DNA from 4 places in the Photobacterium japonica genome. Region 2 is predicted to be linked to each of the others. Evidence: predicted binding sites of a transcription regulator. Region 2 holds the regulator's gene; each other region holds the start of a gene.
The links. Region 2 encodes MetJ, which represses methionine synthesis genes. Its sites were predicted from a motif close to TTAGACNTNTANANGTCTAA; they were not measured.
Positions count from the first base shown of each region.

Region 1: metN (methionine ABC transporter ATP-binding protein MetN) is a predicted target of MetJ. The motif match lies at 4,252-4,271, and genes of this name have one in related genera.
Region 3: metH (methionine synthase) is a predicted target of MetJ. The motif match lies at 4,875-4,894, and genes of this name have one in related genera.
Region 4: metK (methionine adenosyltransferase) is a predicted target of MetJ. The motif match lies at 5,134-5,153, and genes of this name have one in related genera.

Region 1 covers NZ_JAKJSN010000037.1:14,067-21,580, forward strand. The annotation lists gene L4C36_RS14960 (MotA/TolQ/ExbB proton channel family protein) at 1-313, shown strand, start outside; gene L4C36_RS14965 (ExbD/TolR family protein) at 339-746, shown strand; gene L4C36_RS14970 (energy transducer TonB) at 751-1,383, shown strand; gene L4C36_RS14975 (tetratricopeptide repeat protein) at 1,393-2,610, shown strand; gene L4C36_RS14980 (hypothetical protein) at 2,833-3,171, opposite strand; gene gmhB (D-glycero-beta-D-manno-heptose 1,7-bisphosphate 7-phosphatase) at 3,505-4,065, opposite strand; gene metN (methionine ABC transporter ATP-binding protein MetN) at 4,449-5,483, shown strand; gene L4C36_RS14995 (methionine ABC transporter permease) at 5,473-6,159, shown strand; gene L4C36_RS15000 (MetQ/NlpA family lipoprotein) at 6,286-7,101, shown strand; gene ykgO (type B 50S ribosomal protein L36) at 7,220-7,345, opposite strand; gene L4C36_RS15010 (type B 50S ribosomal protein L31) at 7,342-7,514, opposite strand, start outside.
Region 2 covers NZ_JAKJSN010000007.1:153,739-161,252, reverse strand. The annotation lists gene L4C36_RS01275 (bifunctional aspartate kinase/homoserine dehydrogenase II) at 1-1,290, opposite strand, end outside; gene L4C36_RS01270 (O-succinylhomoserine (thiol)-lyase) at 1,287-2,456, opposite strand; gene metJ (met regulon transcriptional regulator MetJ) at 2,637-2,954, shown strand; gene rpmE (50S ribosomal protein L31) at 3,128-3,340, opposite strand; gene priA (primosomal protein N') at 3,578-5,779, shown strand; gene cytR (DNA-binding transcriptional regulator CytR) at 5,953-6,957, shown strand; gene L4C36_RS01245 (SPOR domain-containing protein) at 7,116-7,514, shown strand, end outside.
Region 3 covers NZ_JAKJSN010000011.1:580-8,093, reverse strand. The annotation lists gene lysC (lysine-sensitive aspartokinase 3) at 1-1,024, shown strand, start outside; gene metH (methionine synthase) at 1,147-4,821, opposite strand; gene L4C36_RS03715 (cation:proton antiporter) at 5,018-6,301, shown strand; gene metA (homoserine O-succinyltransferase MetA) at 6,390-7,331, opposite strand.
Region 4 covers NZ_JAKJSN010000032.1:58,120-65,633, reverse strand. The annotation lists gene L4C36_RS13845 (YqgE/AlgH family protein) at 1-69, opposite strand, end outside; gene gshB (glutathione synthase) at 211-1,161, opposite strand; gene rsmE (16S rRNA (uracil(1498)-N(3))-methyltransferase) at 1,195-1,926, opposite strand; gene L4C36_RS13830 (HNH endonuclease family protein) at 2,078-2,833, opposite strand; gene L4C36_RS13825 (SprT family zinc-dependent metalloprotease) at 3,019-3,504, opposite strand; gene metK (methionine adenosyltransferase) at 3,897-5,051, opposite strand; gene tkt (transketolase) at 5,449-7,446, shown strand.

The sequences.
Region 1 (7,514 bases), on a different contig from region 2:
CCGTCAGGAAATGGTTTCCTTGCAGGATGTTGAAAACAAACGAGGATTGCCGATTGTCAAAGTGCTGATTGCACTGTGTCCACTACTGGGGTTACTCGGTACCGTGGTCGGTATGATTCAAGTATTTGATATTTTGGCGGTAACAGGAACAGGAAGCCCCCGCGCCATGGCGTCGGGGATCTCAAAGGCAACAATTCCAACGCTGGCAGGTATGGTCGCTTCTCTTTCGGGGCTGTTTTTCAGCTCACGACTCGACCACCTGGCTAAGGTCTCCACGCAGAAGCTGGAAGATAAGTTGAAGCATATTGCCTGAGTAAACGGAATGAGAGGGATAGGTCATGAAAAGACGCTACAGCAGCGATAGCAGTGACGAAGCAGCGATCGATATGACACCGATGCTCGACATCGTATTTATCATGTTGATCTTCTTTATCGTAACAACATCATTTGTCAAAGAAGCCGGTATCGACGTCAACCGCCCAAGCGCCAATACCGCACAAACGGTGAAGAAAGGGAACATCATGGTCGCCGTCGGTGCATCGGGTGATGTATGGGTCGACAAACGCCGTGTAGAGGTGGATGCCGTACGTGCCAACATTGAACGTCTGCGCGCTGAAAGCCCAGATGGTGCCGTGGTGATTCAGGCTGATGAAGAAGCCAAATCCGGTATTGTCGTGAAGGTGATGGACCAGATCAGAATGGCAGGTGTACAAAGCATCTCCATTGCCGCAACCAATAAGGATTAAGCCTATGCGGTATCTGGCCTCATTAGCACTGGCGCTCGTTGTCTCCCTGGCATTGTTCTGGGGGATGGACAAGCTAGTAAACAAAGAGCGCCACGAGCTAACGTCGAATGAAGACTTACGCATGGTCGACTTCATTCGCGTTAAACCCGATGAAAAACTACAGGAGAAAAAACGCGAGCTGCCAAAGCCGCCGCCACCCAAACGTCCACCACCACCGCCTGAGATGAAAGTCATGTCAACGGTCAAACCGGTGATGGAGCAGATGCCTATGGACATGCCCAAGCTGGATTTGCCGGTCAATGTCACAGGGGGTTCCGTACTTGGCCATTACAGCCAAGGCGGTGGCGCACAAGTTAAAGGCAGCGGTGGTCCAATGCCACTGGCGACCTTCCAGCCACAAATGCCACGTAAAGCCGCCCGTTCAGGATTGGAAAAAGGCGTGGTACTGGTGGAGTTCACGGTCAATGCCCGTGGTGGTGTCGAAAATGTGAAGGTACTCAAAGAGTCCCCGCGCAAACTGGGCTTGGGCAAAGCGGCGCGTAAAGCGGTATCGAAATGGACCTTCAAACCGAAACAGGTCGATGGCAAACCCGTTAGCGCACGTCTTTCACAAGAAATTGAGTTCTCGGTAAACTAGGAGTCAACAATGAAGAAATATTATCAACATTTGCTGGCTTCTTTCATCTTGCTATCCGGTGCCCTCGCGGCGCCGGCACTGGCCAGCACCCCAGAACTGAGTGATCGTACCTTCCGTACCGTCAACAAAGTGCAAGAGTTGATTGCCAAAGAACGCTACAGTGATGCCATCGCAAGACTGAACAAAGCGATCAATAGCTCAGGCAAGAAAGAGTATGATCGTGCTGTTTTACTGCAACAGATGGGCTTTTTATATTCACTGCAAGATAATTACCCAAAAGCGGCGGAGTATTTCACGAAGTCGCTAAAAACCAATGCCCTGCCGGTGCCCGTGGCCCAGCAGGTGCGCTACAGCCTTGCGCAGTTGTTATTGGCAGAAGGCAACTTCAAGCAGTCCGTAAAAACCATGAAGCAGTGGTTTGAGGTGGCAAAAACCACCGATGAAAAACCACAGGCCCATGCGTATATCACACTCGCCAGTGCGTATGTACAGCTCGAAGATTACCGTAACGCCATTGCCCCGACGAAAAAGGCCATTGCCATGAGCAAGAAGCCGAGTGAGTCGTGGTATGTGCTGCTGATGGCCGCTCACTATGAGCTTAAGCAGTTCAAAAGTGTCGCGGGGGTACTTAAAACCCTGACCACCAAGTATCCGAAGAAAAAGCAGTATTGGATGCAGTTGTCAGGGATTTACATGGAATTAAATCAGGAGAAAAACTCACTGGCTACGCTAGAGCTTGCCCATAAATTTGGCCTGCTTAGCGAGGAGAAAGAGTTACTTCGCTTGACCAACTTCCAAGCCTATTTGGGGATCCCGTATCGTGCGGCCAAAACGCTAGAAGATGAAATGGGGAAAGGCACCATTGCCCGTACCGCGAAAAACCAAGATAAATTGGGTAACTACTGGCAACAAGCCAAAGCGCTCGACGATGCCATTATTGCGTATCGTAAAGCCTATGACATGAAGCCAACGGTAAAAACGCAGATGAAGATTGCCCGTCTGATGATTCAAGACAAGCAATACAAATCAGCCACACAATTTACCTTGAAAGCGGCACCCGATGCGAAAGGGGATGACAAAGCGGAATTAGCCTACCTACGTGGCATGGCCTATTTCGAGTTGGAACAACCGACTAACGCACTGAAAGCGATGAAAACGGCGGCACAATCAAAAGAAATGCAAGCGATCGCCGGTCCTTGGATCAACTTCTTACAAGACCAAAGCTAAACCGGTTATCGGTTCATCCTCGGTCAATGCCCCAGCCAGCGCCACTTATACATTGCGCGCTGGGGCTCTCAACACATTATTGAATCTCTGTGTGAGTCAGTCACACTGTTTTGGGAAGCATACGCTTCCCTTTTTTTATGCGTGAATGTCCTGACTTTCTTCAGCATGACGCCCTCTCAATATCACCCCGTCACCTCTTCGCCTCATTATGCAGTTTACGGCTTATTGCTCGGCTTCGCGGCGTACACTGGCGATCACTTCCGGGTGGTCATCGGTATCCATCATCTCAGTGGCGCCTGAATGGACAGGCTGCGTGTCTGCTAATTGGATTGCTTGACGCTGTGTCATGTCCTCTAAGGTCGACACATTCGCTTGCGTCACCGTTGAAGCAATCTGCCCCTCTAATTCAGCCGTGATCGTGCTTATCGCTTCAACCTTTTGCATCTGCATTTGTGTATCCAAATCATGTTGCCACCCCCTATCGGCTTGGGCATGCACAGGCGCACTCAATACCATTGCCATCCATACACCCACCACTGTACCCACAATTGTCTTACTCATCGCTCGCTCCTGTACGCTGCTTATCACCTGCTTATCCCCCTACTGCCTGTCATGGTGGGCAGGTATGCCTAGTTACCTTGCAGACTAACTATTGCAGTATACGTGCCAGAAAATATACCCTATAAGATCATGCGCTTACCTGTTCTGGCCTCTTTGCAATATAAGAAGGGTGGCAAAATTGTTCGCATTTTGGCTAAATTCGCCAACACGCCGTCGCTCTCTGCGCTGTCAAACCGCAGGCATAAAAAAGCCGCCTAAATAGGCGGCCTCATCGCATTCATTCAATGCTGAGTATTATTGATGGGCGTTACTGATGGTCATGACGAATGAACGTTACGCAGAACGTGCTGCCAACCATGCAGGGACATCCGCGACGCTATTTAGCACCACATCCGCCAACGCTTCGCCAGCGTCTGTCACCGGCTTACCCGTACGCACCAAAATTTTCGTGCCTACCTCTGCCGCTGCGGCCGCTGTCATGTCATCGGTTTTATCACCGATCATCACCGAGTTGGCCATGTCGATCTTCAGGAAATCACCAGCAGACTTAAACATACCCGCTTTAGGTTTACGGCAGTCACAGTCTTGCAGGTAATCACCCTGCCCTTCGGTTGGGTGGTGTGGGCAGTAATAGATACCGTCAAACTCCACGCCGTTATCGACAAAGTTCCAATCCATCCACTCGGTCAGGGTTAGAAATTCATCTTCCGTGTACATGCCACGCGCAATGCCAGCTTGGTTCGTCACAAGCACCAGTAGGTAGCCCATGTCTTTAAGCTTTTTACAGGCGTCAAACACCCCATCGATGTATTCAAAATCATCAACGGTATGTACATAACCGTGATCCACGTTGATCACGCCATCACGATCGATAAAAACTGCTGGTTTGGACAAGGTCAGCCCTCTGATTTACTGTCTCTATGTGAGGTCAAATTATGGCACGCCTCAGGTTCGGATTCACCTGTTTCTCTCTGCCACCCCACAATATCACCCTAAAGCGCCGTTCAGGCGAGGCGTTCTGACAGGGACAACAGACCATGTTTCAGGGCCGCTCTCAGGGCAAAACAGCGGCAGAGCCATTTAGACGTCCAGACGTAAAAATATCTATTGACTTCACATATGTTAACCCATAGCATCAAACCCATAGATGTGGTTAACACTCCGTGAACACACAATATAAAAATAACGAAAAATTGCAAGACAACACAACAATATACCGGTAGCGACCAATGAAGGGTCGGCTGATCATCAACACGGTATAGGATGCAGGAATGACGATGATTGAAATAAACCGAGTCAATAAAATCTTCTATCAGGGCACCAAAGCGATTCATGCCTTGCGAGATATCAACCTGACCATCCCTCAAGGCACTATCTTTGGGGTGATTGGTTCATCAGGTGCAGGCAAAAGTACCCTGATCCGCTGCGTAAACCTGCTTGAACGTCCTACGGATGGCCAAGTCATTGTCGATGGCACCGACTTAACCCAGCTTAATGGTAAAGCCTTATCTCAAGCACGACGTAAGATCGGGATGATCTTCCAACATTTTAACCTCCTCTCTTCCCGAACCGTGTTTGACAATGTTGCGTTGCCTTTAGAGCTTGCTGGCACAGATAAAAGCGCGATCAATACCAAAGTCACCGAATTACTGACACTGGTCGGCCTGGCAGAAAAGCACGATACCTATCCGGCCAATTTAAGTGGCGGACAAAAACAACGCGTGGCGATTGCCCGTGCGTTAGCCTCTGATCCTAAAGTGCTGTTATGCGATGAAGCCACCAGCGCCTTGGATCCGGCTACGACCCATTCCATTCTGACGTTGTTAAAAGAAATTAACCGTCAGCTTAACCTCACCATTTTGCTCATCACTCACGAAATGGATGTGGTGAAAAACATTTGCTCGGAAGTTGCGATCATTGGTGATGGCGAGCTCGTCGAAAAAGGCCCGGTCGGTGACATTTTTGCCCACCCAAAAACCGCGCTGGCACGGGAGTTCATTCGCTCGACGCTGGATCTGTCGATCCCCGAAGATTACCGCCAACGCATGGTGGCTGAGCGCCAACCCCTGACTTACCCGCTGGTGCGTTTAGAGTTCACCGGGGCGTCGGTGGATGCGCCGTTAATCTCGCAAGTTGCCCGCGAGTTTGATATCGACATCAGTATCTTAAGCTCTGATATGGATTATGCCGGTGGCGTAAAATTTGGATTGATGCTGGCCGAACTGCTCGGTACGGAGCACGCGGCTGAGCAAGCCATTGCCTTCCTGCGTGATCACAAAGTCAACGTGGAGGTATTAGGGTATGTCGCTTGAGTCATTGAGTACATGGTGGGCGGAAAACGAACGCCTGATCCAATTGTTGATGGATGCATTAGGACAAACGCTGGTGATGGTACTGGCATCCGGTTTAATCGGCTTTCTGATCGGCATCCCGGTCGGGGTCGCTCTGCATCTGACCAAAGATAACGGCTTGCTAGCCAACCGCAACGTGAACCGTATCCTGAGCGTGATCACCAATATCGGGCGATCTATTCCGTTCATTATTCTGTTGGTGGCAATTATCCCGTTTACCCGCTTTGTGGTGGGCAGCTCCATCGGTACGGCGGCGGCCATTGTACCGCTGACCGTTGGCGCCATTCCGTTTATCGCCCGTCTGGTTGAAGGGGCGCTATTGGAAGTTCCTAATGGTTTGGTGGAAGCGGCACAAGCGATGGGCGCAACACCCACCCAAATCATCAGCAAAGTGCTACTACCAGAAGCCTTGCCGGGCATTGTGAATGCCGTGACGATCACCTTGGTGACCTTGGTCAGCTATTCCGCCATGGCAGGGACAGTCGGTGGTGGCGGCCTTGGGGATGTTGGTATCCGCTATGGCTACCAACGCTTTGATGGCACCGTCATGTTGATCACGGTTGTCATGCTGATCATCTTGGTGCAAGCGATTCAATCAGCCGGGGATTATTGGGTCAAACGCCTGGATCACCGCTAACCACAACACATCGTCAGCCCCATTCGGTATCGCGGCAGGATCGCCGCGAACCCAATACACGATTGCAAACACAACACACTTATAACATCTAGTATTACGGAAAACCCCAGTTTAAGGAGAAGTATCATGGCGTTTAATTTAAAGAATTTGGTTGTCGTAGCAGGCCTCGCCTCAGCCCTTGCCCTCACCGGTTGTGGCGAGAAAGAAGCGACCGTAGACAATAACAAAGTGAAGATTGGGGTTATGGCTGGCGCAGAAGAGCAAGTCGCTGAAATCGCCGCCAAGGAAGCCAAGGACAAATACGGCTTAGACGTGGAGTTAGTGTCGTTCACTGACTATGTCTCACCGAATGCAGCACTGGAAGAAGGCTCGATTGATGCCAATGCGTTCCAACACAAACCGTATTTGGATCAACAGATCAAAGATCGCGGTTACAAGTTTGCCGTTGCCGGTAACACCTTTGTGTACCCGATTGCTGCTTACTCAAGCAAAATCAAAAATATTGATGAGCTAAAAGCCGGCGATCAAATTGCAGTACCGAACGATCCAACGAACCTTGGCCGCTCATTGCTACTGCTTCAGCAAAAAGGCTTACTGAAGCTAAAAGACGGTGCTGGCCTAACGGCGACAGTACTGGATATCGTAGAAAATCCAAAAGATCTGAAGATTGTGGAACTGGAAGCCGCGCAGCTGCCACGTTCATTGGATGATGTACAACTTGCAATCATCAACAATACCTACGCCAGCAGCATCAACCTGACGCCAGAGCGTGACGGTATCTTCGTTGAAGACAAAGAATCCCCGTACGTGAACCTGATTGTGGCCCGTGAAGACAACGTGAATGCGCAGAACGTACAGACTTTCATTAAGGCGTACCAGTCTGATGCGGTCTACAACGCGGCACAAGAAATCTTCCAAGGTGGTGTAGTGAAAGGCTGGTAACCCTCCTCGCCCATCTCTCATCAAATCCACGTAACGTAAAAAAGCTGGCACTTGCCAGCTTTTTTATACCTTCTCTTTGTGCCCAAAGCACGCACACCTTGTCTCGATTCAGCACACCTTATTTCTGCACCGCTTTAAAGCGCGGATTCGACTTGCAAATCACGTACAAACGGCCACGGCGTTTCACGATTTGGCAGTCACGGTGACGCTGCTTCGCACTTTTTAACGAACTCACGACTTTCATTCTTTCTCTCCTGATTCACGGCCAAACTGGCCAAAACGACGAGTGAAGTTAGCCATACGACCTTCACTGCGTACCACACGCTGTTTACCGGTGTAGAAAGGGTGCGAGGCCGATGACACATCCAAGGTGAAATACGGATAGGTCTGCCCGTCTTCCCATACAATGGTAC
Region 2 (7,514 bases):
TACCGCCACCAAACTCAGTCCAGAGCGCGACTCCGCCATGAACTCCACCGGCTGGCCTTTCAGCTGCTGATAAAAGCCGTAGCAATGGATGGCATTGCTCACCACGCCCGCGCCCACGGCCGCCACCAAAGAGAAACCATCACGCAAACGCAACTCCGCTGCGACACCGCTGTCTTGCAACAGGGCCAGCACACTGTTGACCACCTCACCGGTATAGGCCAATTGGATACGGCCTTTATCGGCTTCCACACTTTGTGCCAGCGGCTGCAATTGGGCACGCGACAAAATACGCTCGAGCTCGGCTTCCACCAATGCGATGTCGTGCGAACGGGGGATCGTCAGCGCGATCAAACACACATCGTCTAACGAGGTAATGATTTTCGCCCCTCGGCCAGACGCCAAGACACGCTCAACCCGGGTCGAGCCTGATTCTGGCTCATGGCTACAGCGCAAGGTCAGATCGATGGCACTCTGCGCCACGGGTTGTAACGTACGGCTGTGCAGCACGGGGGCCGCCAAACGGGCCAGTTCACTGGCTTCATCCAAGCGCAATAGCGGCAGTAAACAGGCATCTTCCACTTTACGCGGATCGGCACTGTAGACACCGGCCACATCACTCCAGATGGTCACGCGCGTGACATCCGCCAACGCCCCAATCACCGTGGCAGAATAGTCCGAGCCATTGCGCCCCAATAAGACGGTATCACCGGCTTGGTTGCGCGCCATGAATCCAGTGATCACGACACGGTACTGATTATGCTGAGCAAGCTGCTCTTGCAGCAAGGGCCAAGATTGGCCGCGATCCACTTCGGGCTGCGCAGCGCGTTCGGCGCGCAAGAATAGCCGTGAATCGACACTGGTTGCCGGCAACTGCTGCTGTGTCAGCAACGTCGCCAATAAACGGGCCGACCACACTTCACCATGTCCCAGCACACTCGCCACTTGCGCTTCACTCAGTGGGCTTTCCCCCCAGCGCGCCAACTCACCGAGTTCAAAATGTAATTGTGTCAGTAACGCATCCGCCGTCTCGCCGTCTAGCAAGCTTTCAATCAGTTGCTGCTGAAATGCGCGGATAGCTTGCAGCGTTTCATGGGCTTGTCGGCCGTCTTTCTCTAGCTGTGACACCCACTCAATCAACTGATTGGTCGTCTTGCCGGCAGCAGACACCACCACCAGATCATTTGCGCCCGAATACTCACGTAGGATCGCCACCACCCGTAAATAACAGGCGGGATCGGCCAAGCTGCTGCCACCGAATTTATGTAATTGCCGTCCGCTCATCGCCGTCATACTGCCACCTTCTCTGCCTGCGCAAAGGCCTGCGCCAAGTCTGCAATCAAATCACTCGGGTCTTCCAAGCCGACCGACAACCGGAGTAACGAGGTTTTCAAGCCGGCTTCGGCTTGCGCTTCATCCGACATCGCACGGTGGGTCATGCTCGCCGGATGGCAAATCAGGCTTTCCGTGCCACCTAACGATTCCGCCAGAGAGAAACACTTCAGCTCACGCACAAAGGTTTCCAACTGGGCCATGCTGCCATTGATCTCAAAACTCAGCATCGCGCCAAAGCCTTTTTGCTGTTTCAGGGCAATGTCATGCCCGGGATGATCGGGCTGACTCGGGTGGTAAAGCGTGCCCACTAACGGTTGCTGCTGAAGGTACGCCAAGACTTGGGCGCTGTTCTCTTCATGCATGCGCATGCGAGGAGCCAGTGTGCGCAGCCCACGCAACGTCAGGTAAGCATCAAACGGCGCACCGGTTGCACCGATACAGTTCGCCCACCACGACAAGGTTTCTGCGTGCGCGTCAGTCTTGGCGATCAGCACGCCGCCGAGCACATCGGAATGGCCGTTAATGTACTTAGTGGTAGAATGGACAACAAAATCGGCGCCAAGTGAAAGTGGTTGTTGGAGGATCGGCGATAAGAACGTATTATCCACCGCCACTAATGCACCGGCTTGATGGGCAGCGGCACATAACTCAGCGACATCGACAATGCGTAACAGCGGATTCGACGGGGTTTCGACCCACACCAGCTTGGGTTTTTTCGCCAATGCATCCGCCAGTGCGAGGGGATCGGTCTGATCAACAAAGCAGACGTTAAAGTCGCCTTTTTGGGCGCGAGTATCAAACAGACGGTACGTGCCGCCATAACAGTCATGCGGCGCGACAATCAAATCATCTGGACCTAATAACGCAGACACCAGCAAGTTCATCGCGGCGGTACCACAATTGGTCACCACCCCACCGGCGCCCCCTTCTAAGGTCGCTAGGGCATCCGCCAAGGTATTGCGCGTCGGGTTACCGGAACGAGAATAGTCAAAGGTAGGCACCTCACCCAATTGGGGGAAGCTGTAAGTCGAGGTCAGATACAGTGGCGGTACCACCGCATTGAATTGTGTATCCGAGTCGATGCCGGCGCGAACGGCAACGGTAGCAAGCTTCTGGTCACTCATATTTACTATCCTTGTAGGGTGAACCCGATGATGAATAACGATTATGCAACAACATAACCACATTCACAAAAGACGTCAACACTTCCAGACGTCTATATGTCTTTGCTTGTAGCGGTAAATCCCGCTAGAATTCAGGTCTATTACTATTTCTTCAATCTAACATCGCTGAGAAGGTTAACAATGGCAGAGTGGAATGGCGAATACATCAGTCCATACGCGGAACACGGAAAGAAAAACGAACAAGTAAAAAAGATCACGGTTTCGATCCCACTGAAGGTGCTAAAAATCCTGACTGATGAGCGTACTCGCCGTCAGGTCAATAACTTACGCCACGCCACCAACAGCGAGCTATTGTGTGAAGCTTTCCTGCACGCCTACACCGGTCAGCCGCTGCCAACGGATGATGATATCCGTAAAGATCGCCCGGATGATCTGCCCGCAGAGGCGAAAAGCCTGATGGAAGAAATGGGCATCAAATACGAAGACATTAACGAATAAGTCTTCAACAAGCGATGCAAACAAAAAAACCAGCCTTGGGCTGGTTTTTTTGTTTCTGTCTGTCAATCAATACCGATACACGATACATACTGCCGACCCACAAGGCCGACAAATCGCAGGCATAAAAAAAGGAACGCAATTGCGTTCCTTTTTTACGACATTCAAGCGGGCAATTACTTAGTAGTAAGAGCACCAAAACGCTTGTTGAATTTGTCGATACGGCCACCAGAGCTAACTACACGCTGCTTACCAGTGTAGAATGGGTGACATTTGTCACACACGTCTAGGTTCACGTCTTTAGTCATAGTAGAGTTGAAGACGAAAGTGTTGCCACAAGAACAACGTGCGTTTACTGGAGAGTACTCTGGGTGAATACCTTGTTTCATGGGATAACCTCAAAAGTAAGGCCGTGTCGCTCTCCCGATCCTAAGCCGGGCACCACACGTCATTAAAAAAATAGTCAGCGTATTGGCAATTTCCAATACACCAAATTAGGCGGCGTATAGTAATCAATCATATTGCCAAAATCAACTGATCCTCACCGCTTTAGTCACGGCTTTGCCGCTAGCCCTCTGCCGAGGTACACTGCCCCCTCTTAGTTCCAGCTCATTTCGCGGTTTAATATGACGCCCAACATCGCCCGTGTGGCACTGCCAGTCCCTCTCGACAAACAATTTGATTACCTGATCAAAGCCGGCCAGCATCCCATGATCGGCGGGCGCGTGAAGGTGCCGTTTGGCCGTCAACACTTGGTGGGCGTTATGATCGCGCAGACCGATCACTCTGACTTCCCGCTCGAGCAACTCAAGCCGATCACGGCAGTCCTCGACAGTGCGCCATTGTGGCCCCAACCTTTATTCAACTTGCTGACCTGGGCCAGCCGTTTTTACCAATACCCGCTCGGTGACACCTTGGCTAACGCCATGCCCGCCCTATTACGCAAAGGCCGTGAAGCCTCACCGGCCAGTTTAAAAGTTTGGCAACTCACCGCCAGTGGGCAAGAGCAGGCGGCCACCACGCTGAAAAATGCCCCGCGACAGCAACAAGTATTGCAGGCACTGCGCCGAGGAAAAGTGAGCCATGAAGCCTTACTGGCCGAAGACATCACGGCCGCCACCCTCACCACGTTGGCGAAGAAAGGCTGGATTGAAAGCGTCACGGAGCAACAAGCCCTGCGCCCTTGGCTGCCCGATTTTGCCGTCACCGAAGAAAAGCCCCGCCTGAATGAAGAGCAGGCCGTGGCCGTCGCCGCGGTGAACGCCCAAGAGGCCTTCGGTTGTTATTTATTGGAAGGGGTGACGGGATCGGGAAAGACCGAGGTCTACCTCAATGTGCTCGAACCTATCTTGGCGGCGGGCAAACAAGCCTTGATCTTAGTGCCGGAAATTGGCCTAACCCCGCAAACCATCAACCGCTTCCGTCGTCGTTTTAATGTGCCGTTACAGACCATTCACTCGGGGTTAAACGACACCGAACGCATGGTGGCCTGGTTGGCTGGCCGCGATAATCAAGCCGGAATCATCATTGGTACCCGCTCGGCGTTATTCACCCCGTTTGCCAACTTGGGGATCATCATTGTTGATGAAGAACACGACGGCTCGTACAAACAACAGGACAGTCTACGCTATCACGCCCGCGATTTGGCCGTGATGCGCGCCAGTCAGGAACACATTCCGATTGTGTTAGGATCCGCCACGCCGGCGTTAGAAACCCTGCACAATGCCAAAAGCGGCAAATACCATCACCTCACCTTGTCGCAACGGGCAGGCCACGCGAAACCGGCTCGCCATGGCGTGCTGGATGTCAAAGGGTTGTATCTGGAGTCAGGCTTATCGGCGCCATTGATCGCCCGCATGCGCAGCCATTTACAGGCCGGCAATCAGGTGATGCTCTTCCTTAACCGTCGCGGCTTTTCGCCGGCGGTGATCTGCCACGAATGCGGCTGGTTGGCCGAATGTAAACGCTGTGATGCCTATTACACCTTCCACCAGCAAAGTGGCGAATTGCGTTGCCATCACTGTGCGACCCAGCGGCCGATGATGCTGCAATGTGGCCAGTGTGGGTCAACCCAACTCAATGCCGTGGGTGTTGGTACCGAGCAGCTAGAGCAACAACTGGCGACCCTGTTTCCAGACTATCGCACGGTGCGAATCGACCGCGACAGCACCCGCCGCAAAGGCAGCCTAGAAAGCTACCTTGAGGCGATCCGCAACAATGAATACCAAATTTTAATTGGCACCCAAATGCTGGCCAAAGGCCACCACTTCCCGGATGTCACCTTGGTGGCGTTGCTCGATGTCGACAGCGCCCTATTCTGTAACGATTTTCGCGCGCCGGAACGTCTCGCCCAACTGTTTACGCAGGTTGCCGGTCGCGCCGGACGGGCCAGTAAACCGGGCGAAGTGGTGCTACAAACCCACCATCCGGAACACGCCCTACTACAAGCCTTGCTGTACAAGGGCTACGATCACTTTGCCCAAGGGGCGCTGACGGAACGTAAACAAGCATGGTTACCACCGTTCACGTATTTGGCCCTATTGCGTGCCGAAGCCAACGACAATGCCTTGGTCGAGCAGTTCTTCCAGCAAGTGCGGGGGATTTTGGAAACCAGTCCAGTCTATAACAATGAGACCATGGTGATGGGGCCCAACCCCGCGCCCCTCGCTCGTCGCGCGGGGCGTTATCGCTGGCAACTGTTGCTGCAAGCGCCCAGCAGAAAGACCCTGCAGCAGTGGATCAGCATTGCGAAACCGGCGATCCAATTGCTGCCGCTGGCCAAGAAAATCCGCTGGTCGATCGATGTTGAACCGCAGGATTTAACTTAAAATGAACAATGCGATACAAATCACGTGAGGGATGTAATTTATGTTGTTCCAAGCATGTTTAATCACCGGCATACCGCCTACAATAGCATGCTCGCTGTTTCAGGTATCAGCCCCGATTTGGCCATGATCCTTCAGCGGTTAAGAGAGAATTATAATAGAGAGGAACAGTAACTATGGCGACAATGAAGGATGTTGCCCAGCTCGCCGGCGTCTCAACGGCCACGGTCTCCCGTGCCTTGATGAACCCGGAGAAAGTGTCGGCCTCAACTCGGAAGAAGGTTGAGCAAGCTGTCATGGATGCTGGCTATTCACCCAATTCACTGGCTAGGAATCTTCGTCGCAACGAATCAAAAACCATCGTCACCATTGTCCCCGATATCTGTGATCCGTACTTTACAGAGATCATTCGCGGGATAGAGGAAGCAGCGATGGAGCATGGCTACCTGGTCTTGCTTGGTGACAGTGGGCAACAAAAAACCCGCGAAAACTCATTCGTTAATCTCGTTTTCACCAAACAAGCTGACGGCATGCTCCTGCTTGGCACCGATCTCCCGTTCGATGTCAGCAAACCGGAACAGAAAAACCTGCCGCCAATGGTCATGGCCTGTGAATTTGCCCCTGAGCTTGAACTACCGACCGTGCATATCGATAACCTGACTGCCGCCTTTGAAGCCGTGAACTACCTGACCCAAATGGGCCACAAGCGCATTGCTCAAATTGCGGGGCCAGAAGGCGCGAGCTTGTGCCAATTCCGTATTCAAGGGTACCAGCAAGCATTGCGGCGTGCTGGCGTCGAACTCAACCCAGCCTATACCGCCAGAAGTGATTTCACCTTTGCCGGTGGCGCACGGGCCGTGACCGCCTTGTTATCACTGCCTGAGCCCCCCACGGCTTTACTGTGCCATAACGATGTCATGGCGATCGGGGCGATGCAGCAAGCCAAGCGTCTGGGTTTCCGCGTGCCGCAGGATATTTCCATTGTCGGGTTTGATGACATTCAGTTTGCGGAATATTGTGATCCCCCGCTGACGACCGTGTCTCAGCCGCGTTATGAAATCGGCCGCCAGTCCATGATGATGTTACTCGACATCCTCAGGGGCAAAGATATCGCCTCCGGCTCACGCCTGCTCGATGCGAAACTGGTGATCCGAGAAAGTGCCGCGCCACCCGCCAATTGATCCACAATGGATACATGAGCTTATGTTTTGCGCATAAGCTCACACTCTCCCCCTCAAATTTCACGGACTTCTGACACAGAACCGCCCCCAGCTATAGCCAGTCGTGGCGCAACTTTGTAACATAGGCCCCCCTATTCATTGATTGACCCATCATCATCGTGGCTACCAAAGATTATGTAAAACGCGGCCGTGCAGCGAAAAAAACGGCCAACCGAAAGGCCCCTGCACCGCAACGTGGTTTTCCCCTGAAGAGCACGATCATTGCGGCGTGCTGCGTCGGGGCGTTTTGTTTCGGCCTCTATTATATTTCCAGCGCACCCACGCCGGTCACGCCAACGTCATCATCAACAGACACACCGGTCGTCAGCGAACCTAAAAAAACCACGCCGGCAACGTCCACGCCAGCCAAAGCAGTGACGTTACCGCCGAAGCCAGAAGAAAAGTGGCGTTATATTGAAGCGCTGGAAAATAAAGAAGTACAGGTAGAAGAGAAGAAAGAACAAGCCCCTACCCGTCCTTACTTGATGCAGTGTGGCGCCTACCGCAGCAAAACGCAG
Region 3 (7,514 bases), on a different contig from region 2:
GCAATTGACCGACCAGTTGGTTGCCCATGGCGAACTGCTTTCTACGCATCTTTTTACCCAAATTCTCAATGAAATGGGCGCAAGTGCTGCACGTTTCGATATTCGCCACATTCTGCGTACCGACAGCCAATATGGAAAAGCTATCCCCGATATTGATGCTATTCGTCAGTTAGCCACACAGCGCATGCAACCGTTGCTCAGTGAGTCGATTGTCGTTTCTCAAGGCTTCATTGGGGCCAATGAACACGGCCAAACCACGACCCTCGGTCGCGGTGGCAGTGACTACAGTGCCGCACTGGTTGCCGAAGCCATTCAAGCTGAGACGTTAGAGATCTGGACAGACGTCCCTGGCATGTACAGCACCGATCCGCGCATTACCGCCAATGCCAAACCCATCAAAGAGATCAGCTTCAGTGAAGCCTCTGAAATGGCAAATTTTGGCGCAAAGATCCTGCATCCATCAACGCTGCTTCCGGCAGTACGTCAAAAGATCCCGGTCTTTATTGGTTCATCTAAAGCACCGGAACAAGGCGGTACGTGGATCCGTCAACACGTCACTGCCCCGCCGAAATTCCGAGCATTGGCATTGCGTTGTAACCAAACCATGGTCACGCTAACCAGTTTAAAAATGTTCCAGGCCTACGGCTTCTTATCCGAAGTTTTCCGCATTTTGGCCGAGCATAAAGTCTCTGTGGATTTGATCACCACCTCTGAGGTCAGCGTGTCACTGACGCTGGATCAAACCGACACCTGCGGCGGTGCCCCTAATTTACCGGCTGCCGCGACCGCTGAACTGAGCAAGTTGTGCCGTGTGGAAGTGGAACAAAACCTCTGCTTAATCGCGCTGATCGGTAATAAACTAGGCGACGCCCCAGGCGCTGCGACGCAAGTGTTTGGTGCGCTCGAGCAATACAGCCCACGCATGATCTGTTTTGGTGCCAGTGCCCATAACCTGTGTTTCTTGGTTAATACTGAAGAATCACGCGATGTGGTAAGAACACTGCACCACACCTTGTTTGAATAATCCTTCGTTATTCGACATAAAAAAAGGCGCTCACTGAGCGCCTTTTTTATACACGATTCATATCGGCCTTATACCAAAACGGGGATACCTGAACGCACCACCATGGTTTGATACGCCTGCCGTTAAGACAAGTTCGGACCCAGCCATTTCTCTGCTTCCAACATATCCCAACCTTTACGATCCGCATAGCTGTCACGCTGATCCGGCTGGATCTGCGCAATCGCGAAGTAACGGGAATCTGGGTGGGAAAAATACCACCCCGACACCGACGCACCCGGCCACATTGCGTAACTGGAGGTCAGTGACATTCCGATAGTTTCTTCCACGTTTAGTAATTCCCACAAGCTGCCTTTTTCGGTGTGCTCTGGACAAGCGGGGTAACCCGGTGCCGGGCGGATCCCTTGGTATTTCTCACGGATCAAGGCGTCGTTACTGAGGTTTTCATTCGGCGCATAGCCCCAGATGTCTTTACGTACCTGCTCATGGAGATATTCAGCAAAAGCTTCTGCTAAGCGATCAGCCACGGCCTGGATCATGATGGCGTTATAGTCATCCCCCGCTGCTTTATAGGCGTCTGCTAACTCACGCTCGCCCACGCCGCCAGTGACAGCAAACCCACCGACCCAATCCAACTTCCCACTGTCTTTCGGCGCAATGTAATCCGACAAGCAATAGTTATAGCCTTTAGGTTTCTGGGTTTGCTGGCGCAGGTTATACAGCACTTTCGCGACCGTCGTGCGTGACTCATCGGTATACACCTCGATGTCGTCACCGACATTGGCGGCAGGGAACAGCCCACACATACCGCGTACCTTGAGTAAGCCTTCTTGTATTACACGATCCAGCAGATCATTGGCGTCTTTAAACAGGCGTTGTGCTTCTTCCCCAACCTCTTCATGATCGAAAATCGCAGGGTATTTACCCATCAGCGACCATGTCATGAAGAAAGGCGTCCAATCGATATAAGGACGTAAAATAGCCGCATCAACCTCATCAAATACATGGATCCCCGGCTTGGCAGGTGCCGGTGGCGTATAGCCAGCCCAGTCAATCACGACCTTATTGGCTCGTGCTGCTTCCAGTGTCACAGGCTTGGTGCGCGGTCGTTTCCGGGCATGCTGTTCTCGCACCACGTCATAATCAGCTTGCAGTTTTTCTACAAAGCCCGGCTTGAGTGTTTCCGACAGCAAAGAGGAACAAACACCGACGGCACGTGAAGCATTATTCACATACACCACAGGATGACGGTAATTTTGCTCAATCTTCACCGCGGTATGGGCTTTTGACGTTGTTGCACCGCCAATCAACAGCGGTAAATCAAAGCCCAGTCGCTCCATCTCTTTGGCCACATGCACCATTTCATCTAATGACGGCGTGATCAAGCCAGACAAGCCAATGATGTCGACGTTTTCCTCAACCGCCACTTTGAGGATCTTTTCACACGGCACCATGACCCCAAGATCGATGATTTCGTAGTTATTACACTGCAATACCACGCCGACAATGTTCTTACCGATGTCGTGCACATCACCTTTGACTGTCGCTAATAATATTTTGCCATTGGTGGAACCAACGTCTTTCGTCGCATTAATAAAAGGCTCTAAATGGGCAACGGCTTGTTTCATAACACGCGCCGATTTAACGACTTGCGGCAGGAACATCTTCCCTTCACCAAACAAATCACCGACCACATTCATGCCATCCATCAACGGTCCTTCAATGACCGACAACGGTTTGTCCGCATTCACACGAGCTTCTTCAGTATCTGCCACAATGAATTCGGTGATCCCTTTCACCAACGCATGCTCTAACCGCTTCTCTACCGGCCACGTTCGCCATTCTAAAGCTGACGCATCGGTTTCTTTACCGACGTCTTTACCGGCATATTCAGCGGCAATATCAAGTAAACGTTCCGTGCTGTCATCGCGTCGATTCAGTACCACGTCTTCCACCGCTTCACGCAGTTTAGCGGGCACATTATCGTAGACCTCAAGCTGACCGGCATTGACGATCCCCATGTCCATCCCGTGCTTAAAACAGTGGTAGAGGAACACGGCATGAATGGCTTCCCGCACGTAATTGTTACCACGGAAAGAGAAAGAAACGTTAGAGACCCCACCGGAAATCATCGCATGGGGCAAATCACGCTTAATGTCGGCAACGGCTTCAATGAAGTCGACGGCGTAGTTGTTGTGTTCATCAATCCCGGTCGCGACCGCAAAGATATTCGGGTCAAAAATAATATCTTCAGGCGGAAAGCCCACTTCATCCACAAGGATCCGATACGCATTGGTACAGATTTCCAGTTTCCGTTCACGGGTATCAGCCTGCCCGACCTCATCAAACGCCATCACGATAACAGCCGCGCCATAGCGGCGGATCAACGAGGCTTGTTCAATAAACTTGGTTTTACCTTCTTTCAAAGAGATGGAGTTAACGATCCCTTTGCCTTGAATACACTTCAGACCGGCTTCTATCACCTCCCATTTGGAGGAGTCGACCATGATAGGGACTTTCGCGATTTCCGGCTCTGTCGCACACAAGTTTAAGAAACGCACCATCGCCGCTTCGGCATCCAGCATGCCTTCATCCATATTGATATCGATGATTTGCGCGCCGTTTTCCACCTGTTGACGCGCCACTTCCAACGCTTCGTCGTACAACTCTTCTTTGATGAGCCGCTTAAAACGCGCCGAACCGGTCACATTGGTCCGCTCACCCACGTTGATAAACAGGCTGTCTTTTTCAATGGTCAGCGGTTCAAGCCCAGACAAGCGACAAGCCACGCGGATCTCGGGTAACGCTCGCGGTACAATATCTTTTGTTACGGCATGCATCTGACGAATGTGCTCGGGTGTGGTCCCACAACAGCCACCAATCAAATTAAGAAAGCCGCTTTCCGCCCACTCTTTCACATGTTCAGCCATGTCTTCCGGCGACAAATCATACTCACCAAACGCATTCGGCAAACCAGCATTGGGGTGCGCAGAGACGGCATATTCAGAGATACGCGATAATTCGGCGACATAAGGGCGTAATTCATCCGGCCCTAAGGCACAGTTAAGGCCAATAGAAATCGGCTTAACATGGCGCAAGGCGTTATAAAAGGCTTCGGTGGTTTGACCAGAAAGCGTACGGCCGGAGGCGTCGGTAATGGTGCCGGAAATCATCACAGGTAAGCTATAACCCAGCTCATCAAAGACGGTTTCGACCGCAAAGGTACAGGCTTTGGCGTTAAGGGTGTCAAAAATGGTTTCGATCAAGATAAGATCGGCGCCACCTTGGATCAAGGCATGCGTGGATTCCGAGTAGGCCTGCACCAGTTCATCAAATGTGACATTACGGTAACCGGGATCGTTCACATCCGGAGAGATAGAGCAAGTACGGTTCGTCGGGCCTAATACACCGGCGACAAAACGCGGTTTGTCCGGCGTTTTTGCCGTCCATTCATCGGCGGCGGCACGGGCTAACTGCGCGGCCACCAAGTTAATTTCGGCGCTCAGACTTTCCATGTCGTAATCCGCCATCGCAATGGTGGTCGCGTTGAAGGTGTTGGTTTCAAGGATATCCGCCCCGGCTTCAAGGTAGGCGATATGAATATCTTGAATAAGTTGCGGCTGGGTCAAAACCAGTAAATCGTTGTTCCCTTTGAGATCGGAAGGCCAATCCGCGAAGCGTGTGCCACGGTAATCCTGCTCCTCCAACTTATAGCCCTGGATCATGGTGCCCATGCCACCATCAATGATCAAGATCTGCTCATTTATCCGCTTTTTAAGTACATCCTTGCTCGTCAACACCACATTCATCCTTCTTTAATGTTACAGCTATTTCACATCCTACCATAGCAAGAATGGAAATCTAGACGTCTATCGTATGTCTCATGGAATAAATAATGCAAAGTATCGATAAATTAATCATGGCTATCGGTATAGGATGGATTTATATTTTATTACAATTAAATGCTTTACTTAGCTTCCACCTAGAGGTCACGGAATGTCAGTCTACAGCACCCTCTGTTTTCTTGCCGCCGCTGCAATGCTCATTGCGTTTGTTAATAGCAAAATAGGAAAAATGCAGACCACTATCGCCATTACTGCTGGCGCATTGATCCTTTCTCTCATTATCATCATCGCCGGTCAAAGTGGCTGGTTCCATCTCGATACCATTGCCGCCGAACACCTAACTGAAATCAATTTTGAAGACTTTCTCTTAAAAGGGATCTTAGGTTTCTTGCTCTTTGCTGGCGGCCTGGGGATCAAACTGCCTCACCTTGAAGATCAAAAGTGGGAAATCACCACATTGGCGCTCGGTGCAACATTGTTCTCGACCTTCTTTATTGGTGGGGCGCTATGGGGCATTTGTCAGCTCATCGGCATCCCCTTAGGGTTCATCTACTGCCTGTTGTTTGGTGCCCTGATCTCTCCCACGGATCCCATCGCTGTGCTTGCCATTGTCAAAAAACTCCACGCGCCAAAACGCATTTCAACCCAAATAGAAGGGGAGTCCTTATTTAACGACGGCTTCGGGTTGGTCATTTTCGTCACCCTTTTCACGATTGCGTTTGGTGACCATACCCCAACGGTCATGGGGGTCGGACAATTATTCCTACAGGAAGCGATTGGCGGCATTATTTATGGCTTTGTACTCGGGCTACTCTTCCATTACCTGATCTGTGCCACCAATGACCATTCCATGGAATTACTACTGACATTAGGGATCCCAACAGCCGGCTATGCCTTGGCCGACGTCATCCATGTGTCTGGCCCATTGGCCATGGTCGTCGCGGGGATCATGATCGGTAACTGGACACGCTACATTGGCTTTTCCAAAGAAAGCGAAGCGCATCTCGATCATTTTTGGGAGCTCGTGGATGAATTTCTCAATGGAGTGCTGTTCTTGCTTATCGGGATGAGCATGCTGCTCTTTACTTTCCACCATGAAGATTGGATCTTGATGGTACTGGCGGTTCCATTGGTTCTGTTAGGTCGCTATCTGAGCGTGAAACTGGCCTATGTCGGCTTTCAACGCTACCGCGACTATAATCCGTATTCCATTAGGATTTTAACTTGGGGGGGACTACGTGGAGGCCTTGCGCTGGCGATGGCAATGGCGATCCCCGCAGGCGTTATGGTCATCCCAGAAAAGAACATTGATGTGCGGGAAATCATTCTGGTGATGACCTACTCGGTAGTGGTGTTTTCTATTTTGATCCAAGGCTCCACCATTGTGCCGCTGATCAATAAAGCTAAAGCATGGGAAGCCAAACAGCCGCATTGATCATATAAGCATCCTCCCTCTATACACAGATAAAACAAAGGCCTGTCTCAACAGGCCTTTTTCTCATCTTCATCTTAGCAATGTCGTGCTATTCATCTTTGGTAAAGTTCGCTTCGGAGAAGCGGTCCAAATCATACGGTGTCTGCTGGTAAACACAGTAATTCAACCAATTCGCAAACAGCAGATGCCCATGACTACGCCAACTCGCAATCGGTGCTTGCTCAGGGTCATCATCCGGATAATAGTTCACTGGGATCATCGGTTCCATCCCCTCCCCCATATCCCGCATATATTCATTGTGTAAGGTATCCACATCATACTCAGGGTGACCCGTCACAAACACATTGCGTTTGTCTTTAGTCGATGCCAGATATACCCCTGCTTGCGCGGAGGTGGCGAGAATATCCAAATCCGTATGTTGCTGTAGGTATTCTGGCGAAAAGTCTGCATAACGCGAATGCGGCGCTAAGAATGAATCATCAAAACCACGCAGCAAAGGGTGGTGACAATCCAAAGAACGGTGAGTATAGATACCCGAGAGTTTGCTTTTGCGTGTTCGCTTGGGCAAATCATAGAGTAACTTCAGTCCCGCCTGTGCAGCCCAACACACAAAGAGTGTCGAGGTGACATGCTCTTTTGCCCACGCCATGATGGTTTGAATTTCTTCCCAATACAACACATCTTCAAATTGGACCAAGCCCAGTGGGGCTCCCGTGACGATCAGGCCATCAAAGTTGCGTTCTTTTACCATCTCAAACTGACGATAAAAAGTATCCAGATGCTCTGTCGGCGTGTTTTTTGTCGGTCGATTATCAATACGTAGTAATTCAACATCAACCTGCAATGGGCTATTGGAAAGCAAACGAAGAAATTGGGTTTCCGTCTCAATCTTCTTTGGCATGAGGTTTAATAGCAGGACTTTCAGCGGACGAATTTCCTGACTGGCAGCACGCGCTTCAGACATCACAAAGATGTTTTCGCTACGTAAGACATCAGTCGCAGGAAGGCGATCCGGGATCTTAATTGGCATCTGAGTTTACTCCTTAAACATAGAACCCAATGACGACAGATAAACGACATAAGAAGTTTAGACGTCCAGATATCCAAATAAAACTATAAGAGTTTGCAGTCACATGCAAGGAAAACAAGGTAAAAAGAATTGATGGGAAGAGGAGATATGATGAAGAAACTTAATGAGGCGATAATAAAAACC
Region 4 (7,514 bases), on a different contig from region 2:
GACACCGCCTTTGAAGTTGGGATCTTGCATGCTGGGCATCGCAACCAGAAAGTGATTGGTCAAATTCATGGGACTACCTGCTACCTGTCTGCTTTATAACAGTATGCCGACTAATCGGCAGAATTGGTATTCTTGGGCGTGTTTTCTGGTGAGGTTCCGCAACCGAAGCCGGTTGCGGAGAATGCGCATCAAGGCAGTGTGAGCGGGTGCTTACGCCTTGTTGATACGACGTTCGATCGCATCCATGAGTTTGCCGGTGATAGAAATATCAAACGCGGCTTCAATTTCACGGATACAGGTTGGGCTGGTGACGTTGATTTCTGTCAGCTTATCGCCAATCACGTCAAGACCCACAAAGATCAGGCCTTTTTCTTTCAGTGTTGGGCCAACCGCTTCGGCGATCTTACGATCGGTGTCGCTGATCGGACGCGCTTCACCGCGGCCACCGGCCGCCAAGTTACCACGGGTTTCGCCTTTGGCCGGAATACGGGCTAGGCAGTATGGCATCGGTTCGCCGTCGACGACCAAAATACGCTTATCGCCGTTGCTGATGTCTGGCACAAAGGTTTGCGCCATGCAGTAATTCTGGCCCATGGCGGTTAGCGTTTCGATGATCACAGAGACGTTCGGATCGTTTTTCATCACACGGAAAATCGACGAGCCGCCCATGCCGTCTAAAGGCTTGAGGATAATGTCGCCGTGTTCTTGGTGGAACGCTTTGATCTTATCGGCGCGGCGCGTCACCATGGTGATTGGCGTGAGCTCTGGGAACCATGCGGTGAACAGTTTTTCGTTACAGTCTCGTAGGCTTTGTGGCTTGTTGACGATCAGGGCGCCTTCCAGCTCGGCACGCTCAAGGATGTACGTCGCGTAGATGTACTCGGTGTCAAACGGGGGATCTTTTCGCATCAGTACTGCATCGAGTTCCGACAGGGCAATTTCCTGCTCACTGGTGAATTCAAACCAACCCGTTGGATCTTCTTTCAAGCTGACCACGCGGGTACGGGCAACGGCTTTGCCTTGCTCGAGTGACAGGTCATTCATTTCCATGTAGTGGATTTCCCAACCGCGACGTTGTGCTTCCATCATCATGGCAAAGCTGGAATCTTTTTTGATATTGATGGATTCAATCGGATCCATCACGATACCCAGTTTGATCATTCTTTTCTCCTCGTTATTCTTTTCCGTCGGGGCTTAGCCCAGATCACCGAAACGTACCTGCAGCGCGGTAATGGCTGTCATAGCGGCGGTTTCTGTGCGTAGCACGCGTGGGCCAAGCAGCACTTCATCGAACTGGTATTGTTCTGTCATGCTGATTTCTTCGGCCGTTAAACCGCCTTCCGGGCCGATCAGCAAACGTACGTTGGTGACCGGTGTCGGCAGGGTGTTGATGGAGTATTTTGCGCGTGGGTGCAGGTTCAGTTTTAAACCATCGTACGCTTCTGCGCACCAGTCTTCCAATTTCATGACCGGGCGAATCTCAGGCACGACGTTACGGCCACACTGCTCACACGCAGCAATGGCGATTTTTTGCCACTGTTGCATTTTTTTGTCGAAACGCTCGGCATTGAGTTTTACGCCACAACGTTCTGAAATCAAAGGCGTAATGGTGTTTACACCCAGTTCCACGGATTTCTGGATGGTGAATTCCATTTTATCACCACGAGAAATCACCTGACCGAGGTGGATATCCAGCGGCGATTCGCTGCTGTTCTCATGACGGGCTTGGATCTCGACTTCCACACTCTTTTTACTGGCCAGCGTGATCACGGCAGGGAATTCGGCATTGCTGCCATCAAACAGTAAAACCTCTTGTCCGGCTTGCATGCGCATTACGCGGCCAACATGGTTTGCTGCATCATCGCTCAGCAGCACGGTGCCTGAAGACGGAAGGGCTTCAGGGTGGTAAATACGTGGGATTCTCATGGCTATCTTGTAACCTGTTGGGTTTATTCTGGCCGTATTATATACCCCAGTCGAAGAGGGATCACAATGTTACCGTTGGCTGAGGGGCGGCAGAGGGACGGCTGAGAGGGTAAGCGGTCGTACACTGACCGGCTTACCCCCTAGAGGGCGATTATTTCGCGGTGTTTTTACAACGGGCAAGCAGGGCTTGGTATTGCGTGGTTTCACGCGGGGTCAGTGTCAGCTTGTAGCTTTTCACCACGCCGAGGAAACGGGGAATGTATTGGCACTGGTTTTTCGGGGGGAGCCATTCATCCAGCCCTTTTGCGCCTTTTTGACGGTTGAGCGAGGCTTCCACGCTGACCAAGTTTTTCGGATCGTTGGCAAAGATTTTACGCTGGTGGGTGGTCCATGTATTGGCGCCGTGTTCCCACGCCCATTTGAGCGGCACGATATGATCAATATCGATATCAGACGCTTGATAAATGGTTTTGCCAGAATAGGCACTGTTCCAACGGCCTGACACCACGTGGCATTGTTTGTCATCTTTGAACCGCACTTGGCCCACCGATTGGGCGATCAGTGTTTCCATGCGGGCGTTTTGGCAGTCTTTATCGTTATCGCTCCAGCCGTGACCAAAATAGTGGCGTTGGTAGATGGTGCTATTGGCGGTTGCTATCGGCTTTTTCGCTTGTGCGCCTTTTGGCAGACGGCCGCCACTGTCAAGGCAGGCCGAGAGGCTGTCGTAGGCGGTGAAATTTTTGGTGCGCTGATAAGACGCACTGCTGCTGTCATGGCAGATCCCGCTGGTGGATTTCTTCACCACCGTGGATTCAGCAGCATGAGCTGTAGCAGCCAAAGGCAGCAATAGCGTCAGCGCCAATCCGTAGCAGGCGTGGCGAGGCGTGGTGGGCATGAAGTGTCGCATGGCAGTCCTTGAACAGTGAATGATACTGACAAGACTATCACTGAAAGGTTTTTTTAGAAGTGCGTCACGCTGTGTTTTTTGTCACTTACATGATTTGAACCGCGAACGCATTCAGATGAAAGGGATGAGAAAAATAAGAGAAATAAGAGGAAGGGAAGGGATGAGTGTTGCGGGAGTAACGGGCTTTACGTAGGAATAAACGCAAGCGGTTGTGCGCAACGACGGCAGCGGTATTGGGTTTCGCCGCGTTGCACCTTGTTATGACGACGCACGGTGAGCGGATGCTCTTGGCACTGACAGCGATACAGGTAGGTTGTGCCTTGTACGGAACGGACATCCATGCGGTGCGTTGTACGTGGGGGGACGCCAAAGATGTCCTGCATCACGACTTGCCATTCCCGGCCATGGGGACGCACGCGGCCGAAGCGTTTGAACACCACAAGGTGCGCCACTTCATGGGGCACGACTTCATTGAGAAAGGCGTCAGGGTTTTCGGCCAGTAGCACAGGATTAAAACGCACTTCCCAACGTTGTAAATGCGCGGTGCCAGCAATTTTACCTCGTTGCGTAAAGCTGACCACGGGCATCGGCATACGCTTATTCAGTCGCTGATTGGCAACTTTCATACATTGCGCGACGCGGGCAGTCACTTGGTCGTGGAGCGTGGTCATGGTCAGGATCTGTGATGGTGGCAAGGAGAGCAGTATAAGAAATTTAGCAGGGGGAGAGAAGGGACGCGTCTTGAGTAAGAGCGGAAAAGCAAAAGCGGACCTATGGCCCTAAGGTCCTATGGGAAGAGCAAGATCGAGGAACGGTTTTCTAGGGACGAGGTGCGAGAAAAAGGTTTGCTTTGTCTTTGTAGCTCGAAGAGCCTGCTTACAGGACCACAGGACCACAGGACCACAGGACCACAGGACCACAGGACCACAGGACCACAGAATCGCTCTTTCTCGTGCCTTTAGGCTCGATACTCGTCCCTTAAAACGCTTTTCCTCGTCCCTTGAAAACACAAAAAGGAAGCCGAGGCTTCCTTTTTCGTGTCATCTCACTGATGGACTATCGCTTACTTTAGGTTCGCGAAGTCACGTAGGATGTCAGCTTTGTCTGTCGCTTCCCAAGGGAATTCTTCACGACCGAAGTGACCGTAAGCCGCAGTCTTCTTGTACATAGGCTTCAACAGGTCAAGCATTTCGATCAGGCCGTATGGGCGTAGGTCGAAGTGCTGACGTACCGCTTCTACGATGATGTCGTGTGATACTTTTTCAGTACCGAACGTTTCGATCATGATAGACGTTGGATCTGCAACACCGATGGCGTAAGACAGTTGGATTTCACAGCGATCTGCCATGCCCGCTGCAACGATGTTTTTCGCTACGTAACGTGCTGCGTATGCCGCTGAACGGTCTACTTTTGATGGATCTTTACCAGAGAATGCACCGCCGCCGTGACGTGCTGCGCCGCCGTAGGTATCAACGATGATCTTACGACCTGTTAGACCACAGTCACCCATTGGGCCACCGATAACGAAACGACCGGTTGGGTTGATGAAGTACTTGGTGTCTTTGTTTAGCCACTCTGAAGGCAGTACTGGCTTGATGATTTCTTCCATTACCGCTTCTTGCAGTACTGGCAAATCAATGCTGTCACAGTGTTGCGTTGACAGTACCACTGCATCAATACCGACGATCTTGCCTTGGTCGTACTGGAACGTTACCTGAGATTTTGCATCTGGACGCAACCATGGCAATGCACCGTTCTTACGGACTTTTGCCTGACGCTCAACCAAACGGTGTGCGTACGTGATCGGCGCTGGCATCAGCACGTCAGTTTCGTTGGTCGCGTAACCGAACATAATACCTTGGTCACCGGCGCCCAGCTCACGTGGGTCTTCACGGTCAACACCTTGGTTGATGTCTGGCGACTGCTTACCGATTGCGCTCAGTACGGCACAAGAATCGGCATCAAAACCCATTTGTGAGTTCACGTAACCAATTTCACGCACGGTTTGACGGGTGATTTCTTCGATATCAACCCAAGCTGACGTGGTGATCTCACCGCCAACCATTACCATGCCGGTTTTTACGTAAGTCTCACACGCCACACGTGCTTTAGGATCTTGTTCTAAGATCGCATCCAATACTGCATCTGAAATTTGGTCTGCAATTTTGTCTGGATGACCTTCTGATACAGATTCAGAAGTAAACAGGTGCTTCGCCATGAGCGCTCCCACAAGTAATGTTTGTTGAAATGATGGGCTCTATACCAAAAAATCGAGAAGAAAACACACACTATGTATCCGTGTATACGTTTGTATGTATAGAGCTACCTCCGTCTAGACGTCTATAATACCTACTCACCGTATAAAATCAACCGTACGAATGTTACGGAAATACGGAATTCGGCAAGCAAACGATTACCTTGGCGGGCTTTTATTACAGTCAGTTGAGCGAAGTCTGCGATCAGCGCTTTGATATAACACTCATTTTAGGAAGGAAATCGTTTGCAGATATAGGGCAGTGTTTGCGACAATACCCGCCCGCCGAACTCTGGTTATCTGGGTCATGAAGACCGAGATCAAACCGAATCTAAATAGTCTAGGAATTTCTGGAGCAGACATGTCTTCTCGTAAAGCACTCGCAAATGCCATTCGCGCCCTCAGCATGGACGGTGTTCAACAAGCAAACTCTGGTCACCCTGGTGCACCAATGGGTATGGCTGATATTGCTGAAGTATTGTGGCGTGGCCACATGAACCACAACCCACAGAACCCTGAGTGGGCTGATCGCGACCGTTTTGTGCTATCAAACGGCCATGGCTCGATGCTGATTTATTCTCTGCTTCACCTGACAGGCTATGCGCTGTCGATTGATGATCTGAAAAATTTCCGCCAGCTACATTCAAAAACACCGGGTCACCCTGAATACGGTTACGCACCGGGTGTTGAGACCACAACCGGTCCGCTAGGCCAGGGCATCACCAATGCCGTGGGTATGGCGATGGCTGAGAAAGCCTTGGCTGCGCAGTTCAACAAAGCAGGCCACGACATCGTTGACCACAACACGTACGTGTTCATGGGTGACGGCTGTCTAATGGAAGGGATCTCGCACGAAGCGTGTTCACTGGCGGGTACGCTGGGTCTGGGCAAACTGATTGCATTCTGGGATGACAACGGTATCTCTATCGATGGTCACGTAGAAGGTTGGTTCTCTGACGATACCCCGAAACGTTTTGAAGCGTACGGTTGGCACGTGATCCCTGCGGTTGACGGTCACGATGCTGACGCGATCAACGCGGCCATTGAAGCAGCAAAAGCAGAAACCGGTCGTCCGACCCTGATCTGTACCAAGACCATTATCGGCTTCGGTTCACCAAACAAAGCAGGCTCTCATGACTGTCACGGTGCACCACTAGGCGCTGAAGAAATTGCAGCGGCACGTGAATTCCTAGGTTGGGAACACGGTCCGTTTGAAATTCCTGCGGATATCGCTGCAGAGTGGGATGCAAAAGCAGCAGGCGCAGCGAAAGAAGCAGCATGGAATGAGAAGTTCGCAGCTTACGCAGCGGCTTACCCTGCTGAAGCGGCGGAGCTTAAGCGCCGTATGAACGGTGACCTTCCTGCTGAGTGGGAAGAGAAAACCGCGGCAATCATTGCCGATCTGCAAGCGAACCCTGCGAACATTGCGTCTCGTAAAGCGTCACAAAACGCACTGGAAGCGTTCGGTGCGATGCTACCTGAATTCTTGGGCGGCTCGGCGGATCTTGCGCCGTCTAACCTGACCATGTGGTCTGGCTCAAAATCACTGACAGCAGACGATTTCTCAGGCAACTACATCCACTACGGTGTGCGTGAATTCGGCATGACTGCCATTATGAACGGTATCGCCCTACACGGTGGCTTTGTGCCTTACGGTGCGACCTTCCTGATGTTCATGGAATACGCACGTAACGCAATGCGTATGGCTGCGCTGATGAAAATTCAGAACATCCAAGTGTACACGCACGATTCTATCGGTCTGGGTGAAGATGGTCCAACACACCAGCCAGTAGAGCAAATTGCCTCGCTACGTCTGACACCGAACATGAGCACATGGCGTCCATGTGACCAAGTGGAATCAGCCGTGGCGTGGAAACTGGCGATTGAGCGTAAAGATGGCCCATCGGCATTGATCTTCTCACGTCAAAACTTGGCACAGCAACCCCGTGATGCAGAGCAAGTGGCGAACATCGCGAAGGGTGGTTACATCCTGCAAGATTGCGCAGGCAAGCCTGAGCTGATCTTGATCGCGACCGGTTCTGAAGTTGAGCTAGCGGTGAAAGCGGCAGAGCAGCTAACCGCAGAAGGCAAAGCGGTACGCGTGGTGTCTATGCCAGCAACCGATGCGTTCGACAAGCAAGATGCGGCTTACCGTGAAGCGGTATTGCCATCAGACGTGACAGCACGTATTGCTATCGAAGCGGGCATTGCTGACTTCTGGTACAAGTATGTGGGCTTTGACGGCCGCATCATCGGCATGACCACGTTCGGTGAGTCAGCGCCTGCGGATCAACTGTTCGAGATGTTCGGCTTTACCGTGGATAACGTGGTAGAAACGGCACAGAGCCTATTGGCGTAATCGTCAGTCATAAATAACCGCTATCGGGTGTCATGCCCGATAAGGTGATTTATTTCGCTAAGCAAAAA